DNA from 2 places in the Paenibacillus sp. GCM10027627 genome. Region 1 is predicted to be linked to the other one. Evidence: riboswitches for the same ligand, from Rfam matches in the RefSeq annotation. Region 1 holds a riboswitch; the other holds the start of a gene.
What was found. Region 1 has a riboswitch for cyclic di-AMP ahead of ACFQZE_RS05145 (hypothetical protein). Riboswitches for the same ligand answer to the same signal wherever they lie in the genome.
Positions count from the first base shown of each region.

Region 2: it holds a riboswitch for cyclic di-AMP, as region 1 does, so the genes downstream of both, ACFQZE_RS10660 (hypothetical protein) here and ACFQZE_RS05145 (hypothetical protein) in region 1, are expected to answer to the same signal.

Region 1 covers NZ_JBHTHB010000001.1:1,107,609-1,111,002, forward strand. The annotation lists gene trhO (oxygen-dependent tRNA uridine(34) hydroxylase TrhO) at 1-281, shown strand, start outside; gene asd (aspartate-semialdehyde dehydrogenase) at 325-1,410, opposite strand; T-box leader at 1,499-1,770, opposite strand; cyclic di-AMP (ydaO/yuaA leader) riboswitch at 2,015-2,179, shown strand; gene ACFQZE_RS05145 (hypothetical protein) at 2,184-2,627, shown strand; gene ACFQZE_RS05150 (APC family permease) at 2,712-3,394, shown strand, end outside.
Region 2 covers NZ_JBHTHB010000002.1:592,189-595,582, forward strand. The annotation lists gene ACFQZE_RS10650 (hypothetical protein) at 1-298, shown strand, start outside; gene ACFQZE_RS10655 (aldolase catalytic domain-containing protein) at 946-1,905, opposite strand; cyclic di-AMP (ydaO/yuaA leader) riboswitch at 2,072-2,249, shown strand; gene ACFQZE_RS10660 (hypothetical protein) at 2,254-2,700, shown strand; gene ACFQZE_RS10665 (ABC transporter permease) at 2,809-3,394, opposite strand, start outside.

The DNA.
Region 1 (3,394 bases):
GAATTGCTACTTATGGCAAGGACCCGGTCGTTCAAGGACGTCTGTTTGACGGCAAAATGTATGTCTTCGACGAGCGCGTCTCCGTGAGGGTCAATCAAACCGACGAAGATATTATCGTTGGCAAATGCCATCATTGCGGTGAGGTTACTGATACTTATATCAACTGCGCCGACGACTTGTGCCATCATCAGCATCTCGTATGCGACGATTGTCAAGAAACCTATGAGCACTATTGTACCGAAGATTGCAAAACGAACGATCAAGCTAGAAAGCTGGCTTAACTTATAAAAAAAGCGGGCTCTCACAGAGAGCCCGCTTTTTTATTTATTTGGCTTGAATATAACCTTCCGCTTTAAGCAGCTCGGCGATCAGTACAGCTCCGCCAGCCGCGCCGCGCAATGTGTTATGGGAGAGACCTACAAACTTGTAGTCGTAAATGGAATCTTCACGCAATCGTCCCGCCGAAACGCCCATTCCGCGCTCGATGTCGCGATCCAGTTTCGTTTGAGGACGGTTTTCCTCTTCGAAATAAGTGATAAACTGCTTCGGCGCGCTAGGCAGTCCCAGTTCTTGCGGACGTCCTTTGAACTCCGACCAGCGGGCAAGTATTTCTTCTCTGGAAGGCTTTTTCTCAAACGATGCAAACACAGCCGCCAAATGCCCATCCGTTACTGGAACGCGAATACATTGAGTCGTAATAAGCGGAGCGCTTGCTTTCACAATTCCTCCGTTTTGGATGCTGCCCCAAATACGCAAAGGCTCCTGCTCGCTCTTTTCTTCTTCCCCGCCAATATAAGGGATGACATTGTCTAGCATGTCAGGCCAATCCGTGAAATTTTTGCCAGCGCCGGAAATGGCTTGGTACGTAGTCGCCACAACTTTGGTCGGTTTAAAATCCTTTAATGCGTGCAGCGCCGGAACGTAGCTCTGAATGGAACAGTTAGGCTTCACCGCAATAAACCCGGTAGCCGTTCCAAGCCGCTTTCTTTGCGCGGCAATAATGTCGATATGCTCGGGGTTGATTTCTGGAATAACCATCGGAATATCCGGCGTCCAGCGATGTGCCGAGTTGTTGGAAATGACGGGCGTGCCCGTTTTCGCATAGGCCTCTTCCAAAGCTTGAATTTCCGCCTTTTTCATATCCACCGCGCAAAAAATAAAGTCGACTCCAGAAGCAACCTCCTCCACTTTAGATGCGTCCTGCACGACGATTCCCTTTACATCTTCCGGAATTGGAGTGGCAAGCTTCCATCTTCCTTGAACGGATTCTTCATATGTTTTGCCTGCCGAGCTTGCGCTGGCCGCAATAGCTGTTACTTGAAACCAAGGATGACCGTTAAGCAGCTCAATAAAACGCTGACCGACCATTCCTGTACCGCCGACAATACCTGCTTTCAATTTTGCTGACATGAGACATTCAAATCCTTTCGTAATGTGATATGCTTCATAGCTATTCAAAAAGGAAATAAAAAAATCCCACCCCTAAGACTATCATAGTCTCAGGGACGAGATTTGTAACTCGCGGTACCACCCTAAATTTGCCGATATGTCGCCATATGGGCCTCTTCGAGTACGGCATAGCTTTTCGCTCAATGCTTTATACTCTAGCTCTGTAACAGGAGCTCCTGTCGCATCACCCCTTCCCCTTTAGGAAGTTCCGACGCGCTGCTCTGAGTCTTTTTTCAATAAGGAATTCAATGCCCTCTTTCAGCTGGCAAGGGCTCTCTGGAAAGGAATTCGGTTATTTACTCGTCTCTTCAATGCATTTGATATTGCGATTATATTATCAAATAACTTTTCCGCCGTAAACCTTTTTTTCAAAATTCGCATCATTTCCAGAGCAATCAGAGCAAGGCACGAGGGAGAATGAATGCGCTATTTCTAGATAATCCCTCTTTTTCTCGGAAAAACGAGTCATTTTCGCTTACCTTGAGCCTACACTGCTTGCATTGGCTTCATTTCGCATTTTACAAAAATTGGACCCGGATTTAAAATGACCTCATGCCAATTGCGGCCACTACTATCGCTGAAATTTTCGAAACGAAAATGCGGGGGAACCAACCGTGAAGTCGTACATTATATGTACATACGTTCACAGGGGTGAATCCGGCGTTACTCCGGTAGGGCGGCTCCCGGCCCGAATCCGTCAGCTAACCTCGCAAGCGAACAGAGGAGAGATTTTAATGATGATGACATCGCCATCCTATGTTTACCCTTTACAACCCACCATCCTGCGACCTACTTGTTTCACAGTGAAAAGAATTGAAGTGTTCGTTCTCCCCACCACCGGCGATGCGATGCCAAAGGGGTACCTCCTCTACCTGCGGCTAACGAGCAGCACGGGTACGGGCTGGAGCGAAATGTTTGTGAACGAAAGCGACAAACCGCTCGATTGGACACGATGGAGCGTGAAGCTGCTCCGTTTTGCCGGTAGACGTATCGACTTTGATTCCCAGGAACGTGAAGAACAGCAAAACAATGAATATGAGTCCGATCTGTCTCTCCAAATGTTTTTTCAAGCGGCCAATCAGATTGGACTAACTACATCTCCGTCTTTCGGCAAAGTGTACCCTCTTAATGCTACATTATTGCTGGATCGTGCGGTGTCTTACGCCTCCTTATTTTAAAGACGATTAAGTTAAACAAGAATATGGGCAAAAGTTCGGGAAATGATAAAGGGATAATTCAAGCAGATATTGGAGTGACGCTACATGTCGACATTTAAACGCCTATTAATCGGCAAGCCGTTAAAATCGACCGAACTTGGCGAGCAGAAGCTGAACAAACGAAAAGCGCTTGCCATTTTGTCCTCCGATGCCCTTTCATCGGTTGCGTATGGCCCTGAACAAATATTGATCGTCTTGTTCACGGTCAGCGCAGCCGCATTTTGGTACTCCATTCCAATCGGGATCGGCGTTCTCATTTTGCTGACTGCCTTAATTCTATCTTATCGTCAAATTATTTTTGCCTATCCGTACGGTGGCGGCGCTTATGTCGTATCCAAAAATAATCTTGGCGTATTTCCCGGGCTCGTTGCCGGCGGATCCCTGCTTGTCGATTATATTTTGACGGTTGCGGTGAGCGTCTCGGCCGGAACGGACGCCATTACGTCAGCCTTTCCTTCTTTGCACGATTATACCGTCATCATTGCCGTCGTATTTGTGATGCTTCTCACTTTGCTCAATTTGCGGGGCGTGACGGAATCTGCATCCGTGCTTGCCTATCCCGTTTATTTGTTTGTAATCACATTGTTTATTTTGATCGCTGCAGGCATATTCAACATTGTTACAGGCAGGGTGTCCCCGGAACTGCATACGCCAATCGGAACTCCTGTTGCCGGCATCGGCTTGTTTTTGTTGCTTAAAGCGTTTGCCTCCGGCAGCTCCGCGCTTAC
Region 2 (3,394 bases), on a different contig from region 1:
CGTTTTGGAAAAGCTGGATATCCGCTTTGGCGGACGGGACTTTCACAGCCTCGACTTTCAAAAAGCGGAGCTAGTTCTGGTGACGCAATATGGCGACCGTCTTTGGTATATCGACGTGGATGGAATTAGCGACGCCGGGCTTCTGGAATGGTTCAGTCATAGCGACGATATTAAAGTGGAACTGCTCGCCGTGGTGAAGAGCGGTGAGGTTTGGGAAGGAACCGGATATTTGCATCCTAATGAACCGAACCGGGCGGCAGCTATTCGAGGAGAAGGCGAACTGAAGAAGACGCAATAATTTATTTAAAGTTTAAAAGAGGACGGAGCGTTGTGCTCCGTCCTTCTCATTTAAATTTCTTTTTTAGGACGAACGTTTCGCCAGGCAATCGCTCTTGCCAAAAGGAAGTATGGTGACTGCCAAGCCAAACAAGCCGAGGATGCATTTAGTTGAGCCAGAAACCACTACACGTGTCGTAACCCACTATTTAGAGCTTTTAGTTGTGCCAGAAACCACTACACAAGTCGTAACCCGCCATTTGGAGCTTTTAGTTGCGCCAGAAACCACTACATAAGTCGTAACCCGCCACTTAGAGCTTTTAGTTGCGCCAGAAACCACTACACAAGTCGTAACCACCATGTAGAGCTTTTAGTTGCGCCAGAAACCACTACACGAGTCTTAACCCACCATGTAGAGCTTTTAGTTGCGCCAGAAACCACTACACGAGTCGTTTCCCGCCATTTGGAGCTTTTAGTTGCGCCAGAAACCACTAAATTAGCTTGTCAGACGGTTTGATCATAGTTTTTGGCGGTCTCAAAGCCTCAGACTTACGTATATCAAAAGTTTCTCAACAACACAAAAGGAGGGAGCGTTATGCTCCCTCCTTTTGTATTTATTTCTGCTACACAATTTCAACCAAATAAGTTCAACTAAATAATTTCGTCTAATTATTTCGAAGAAATTTCCGGTGTCGTCAAACGGTCGTAGAAATCGACCGCTTTGTCCTTGTCAGCCGATGCGCGAAGCGCCATTGCGGAGCGCGGATGCTCATCCAAAATGCCTGTAATCATGTAAGGAATGATGTAGCCCCACTCTTCTTTTTCGCGAAGCGGGATCATGTATTTTTCGATCATGTCCAGCACTGGGCGGACGTTATACTTCGTATTTTGCAATTCGGAAACAAGAAGCTCCGTATTGCAGTTGCCCGCTGCACGGCCCATGCCGTAAACGGAAGCGTCCAGCAGCTCTACGCCTTTGCCGGCAGCAACTAATGTATTGGCAAACGCCAATTGCATGTTGTTGTGAGCATGAACGCCAAGACGTTTGTTCGGCAAATATTGCTGGAATTTATCCACCAAGTAGCCAACATCATCCGGCTTCAAGCTGCCGTAGGAATCCACGATATAAACGACGTCGACGACGCTATCGTTAATCAGGTTGAACGCCTCTACCAGTTGGTTCTCCATAACGTTGGAAAGAGCCATAATGTTAAGAGTCGTTTCATAGCCACGGTCGTGGAACACTTGCACAAGCTCGAGCGCCTTATCTACATCTTGAATGTAGCAGGCTACGCGAATCAGGTCGAGCAAGCTCTCGCTGCGAGGCAAAATGTCGTTTTCGTCAACGCGGCCGATATCAACCAGCGCGGACAGCTTTGTATTGCCTTTGTTCGGAATGACCTTCTTAAGAAAATCATCGTTTAGAAAACGCCAAGGGCCTGCCTCTTCCGCACCCTTCAGCAATTTAGGCGAGTTTTTGTAGCCGATCTCCATATAATCTACGCCGGCTTCGTTCAGGCAATTATAAAGGTGCTGGACAAACTCGACACTGAAATCCCAGTTATTCACGAGTCCGCCGTCGCGGATTGTACAATCGACAATTTTGCAATGACTAGTTTTCGAATGCATACTTGCTGCTCCTTTTGATCTGAACATGAGTTCATTTTTAACTACCATCATACTTGAAAAAGACCATGAACGCAAAGCAAATATGTCGGTAATTGGATAATTTAGACGATTGCCCTTCACCGAATATTTGATTTACAAATTGATATTTTAGAGCTAAACTATTATGTAAACATAAATGCTGAATTTTTTCATCAAGAAAAAAGCGGGGGAACCAACGCAGGGGCTGCTCTATAGATCGCATGCCATTGCCTGCAAGGGGTGAATCCGGGGATTGGTATCTCCGGTAGGGCTACTCTCTAGCCCGAATCCGACAGCTAACCTCGTAAGCGGACAAAGGAGAGATGTCTTATGTTGTCATTATCCGTACATGATTCCCCGTATCCACCGAACGAGCCCCAGCATCTAACCATTCACCGCATTGAAGTATTTGTGATTCCTGCACTTGCGATCGATCCTTCCGGCCATCGTGTCTGTCTGCGTCTTAGCAGCGATCTTGGATATGGATGGAGCGAGCATTTCGTCAGCGACAGCGACGCCAGCTTGCAGCTTGACCGATGGGGAACGCTGCTCCGATCTTTTCTCGGACGATTCACGCTTGCTTCCTTATCGGAAAGTCTTGCCGAGCGAATTGCGGAATCCATTAACCCCGACTACCGCGCTTACAAACTGTTTGCTGGAGCCGTTCAGCTTTTTCATGAATCAGGGACTCAAAAAATCGGTGCCCCAACAGATGTTGGCTTTTCTGAGGAAGCGGTTCTTCAGCAGCGCGCCGTCGCCTATTTGTCGTTGGATTAAATTCAACCCTTGCGCCGGATGCACCGGCAACGGAAACAAAAGGAGCCCTAATCCCCTACAAATGGAGGAGCGGGCTCCTTTTATTTTTCGAGGTTGTCTGCCCGCTCATTACGATCCCGTCGAACGATAATGCCGAACTCCTATCCGCCATACTAGCAGACAAGGGAGCAAAAACAACAGCCCGCCAAACGGAATAAGGATGGGCAGCAGCAAGCTTCCTTCTTTTTTATCCAATAAATAAAGTAGAGGCAAGTAGCTGACGCAGCCAAACGGAATAATAAAGGTAAAAAACCTCGTCACCCCTTTTTCGTAGATGCTAAGAGGATATTGAGCCATTTCCCTCCCTCCGTCTGTAAATACGTTCGCCACCTCCAGCGCTTGCACCGTCCAGAAGCAAAAAGTAGCCGCCAATATAAATATGCCCGTAAAAATAAACACGCCGTTCATAATCATACATAGTAAAATAAGCAGCTTAGGGAGGCTCCATACCGCCGGCAAATTGGAAATGGCCCAAATGATCACGACCATGCTTTGCGTCAGCCTGCCGATTCTCGTAAACTCGAATTTGGAGCCCAACACCTGAAGCGCGGCGCTTCTAGGCCTCACCAGCAGCCGATCGAAATCTCCTCTCACGATAAGAGAAGAAAAAGCGTCAAACCCTCTGGCAAAACATTCGCTCAAAGAAAAGGCCAAA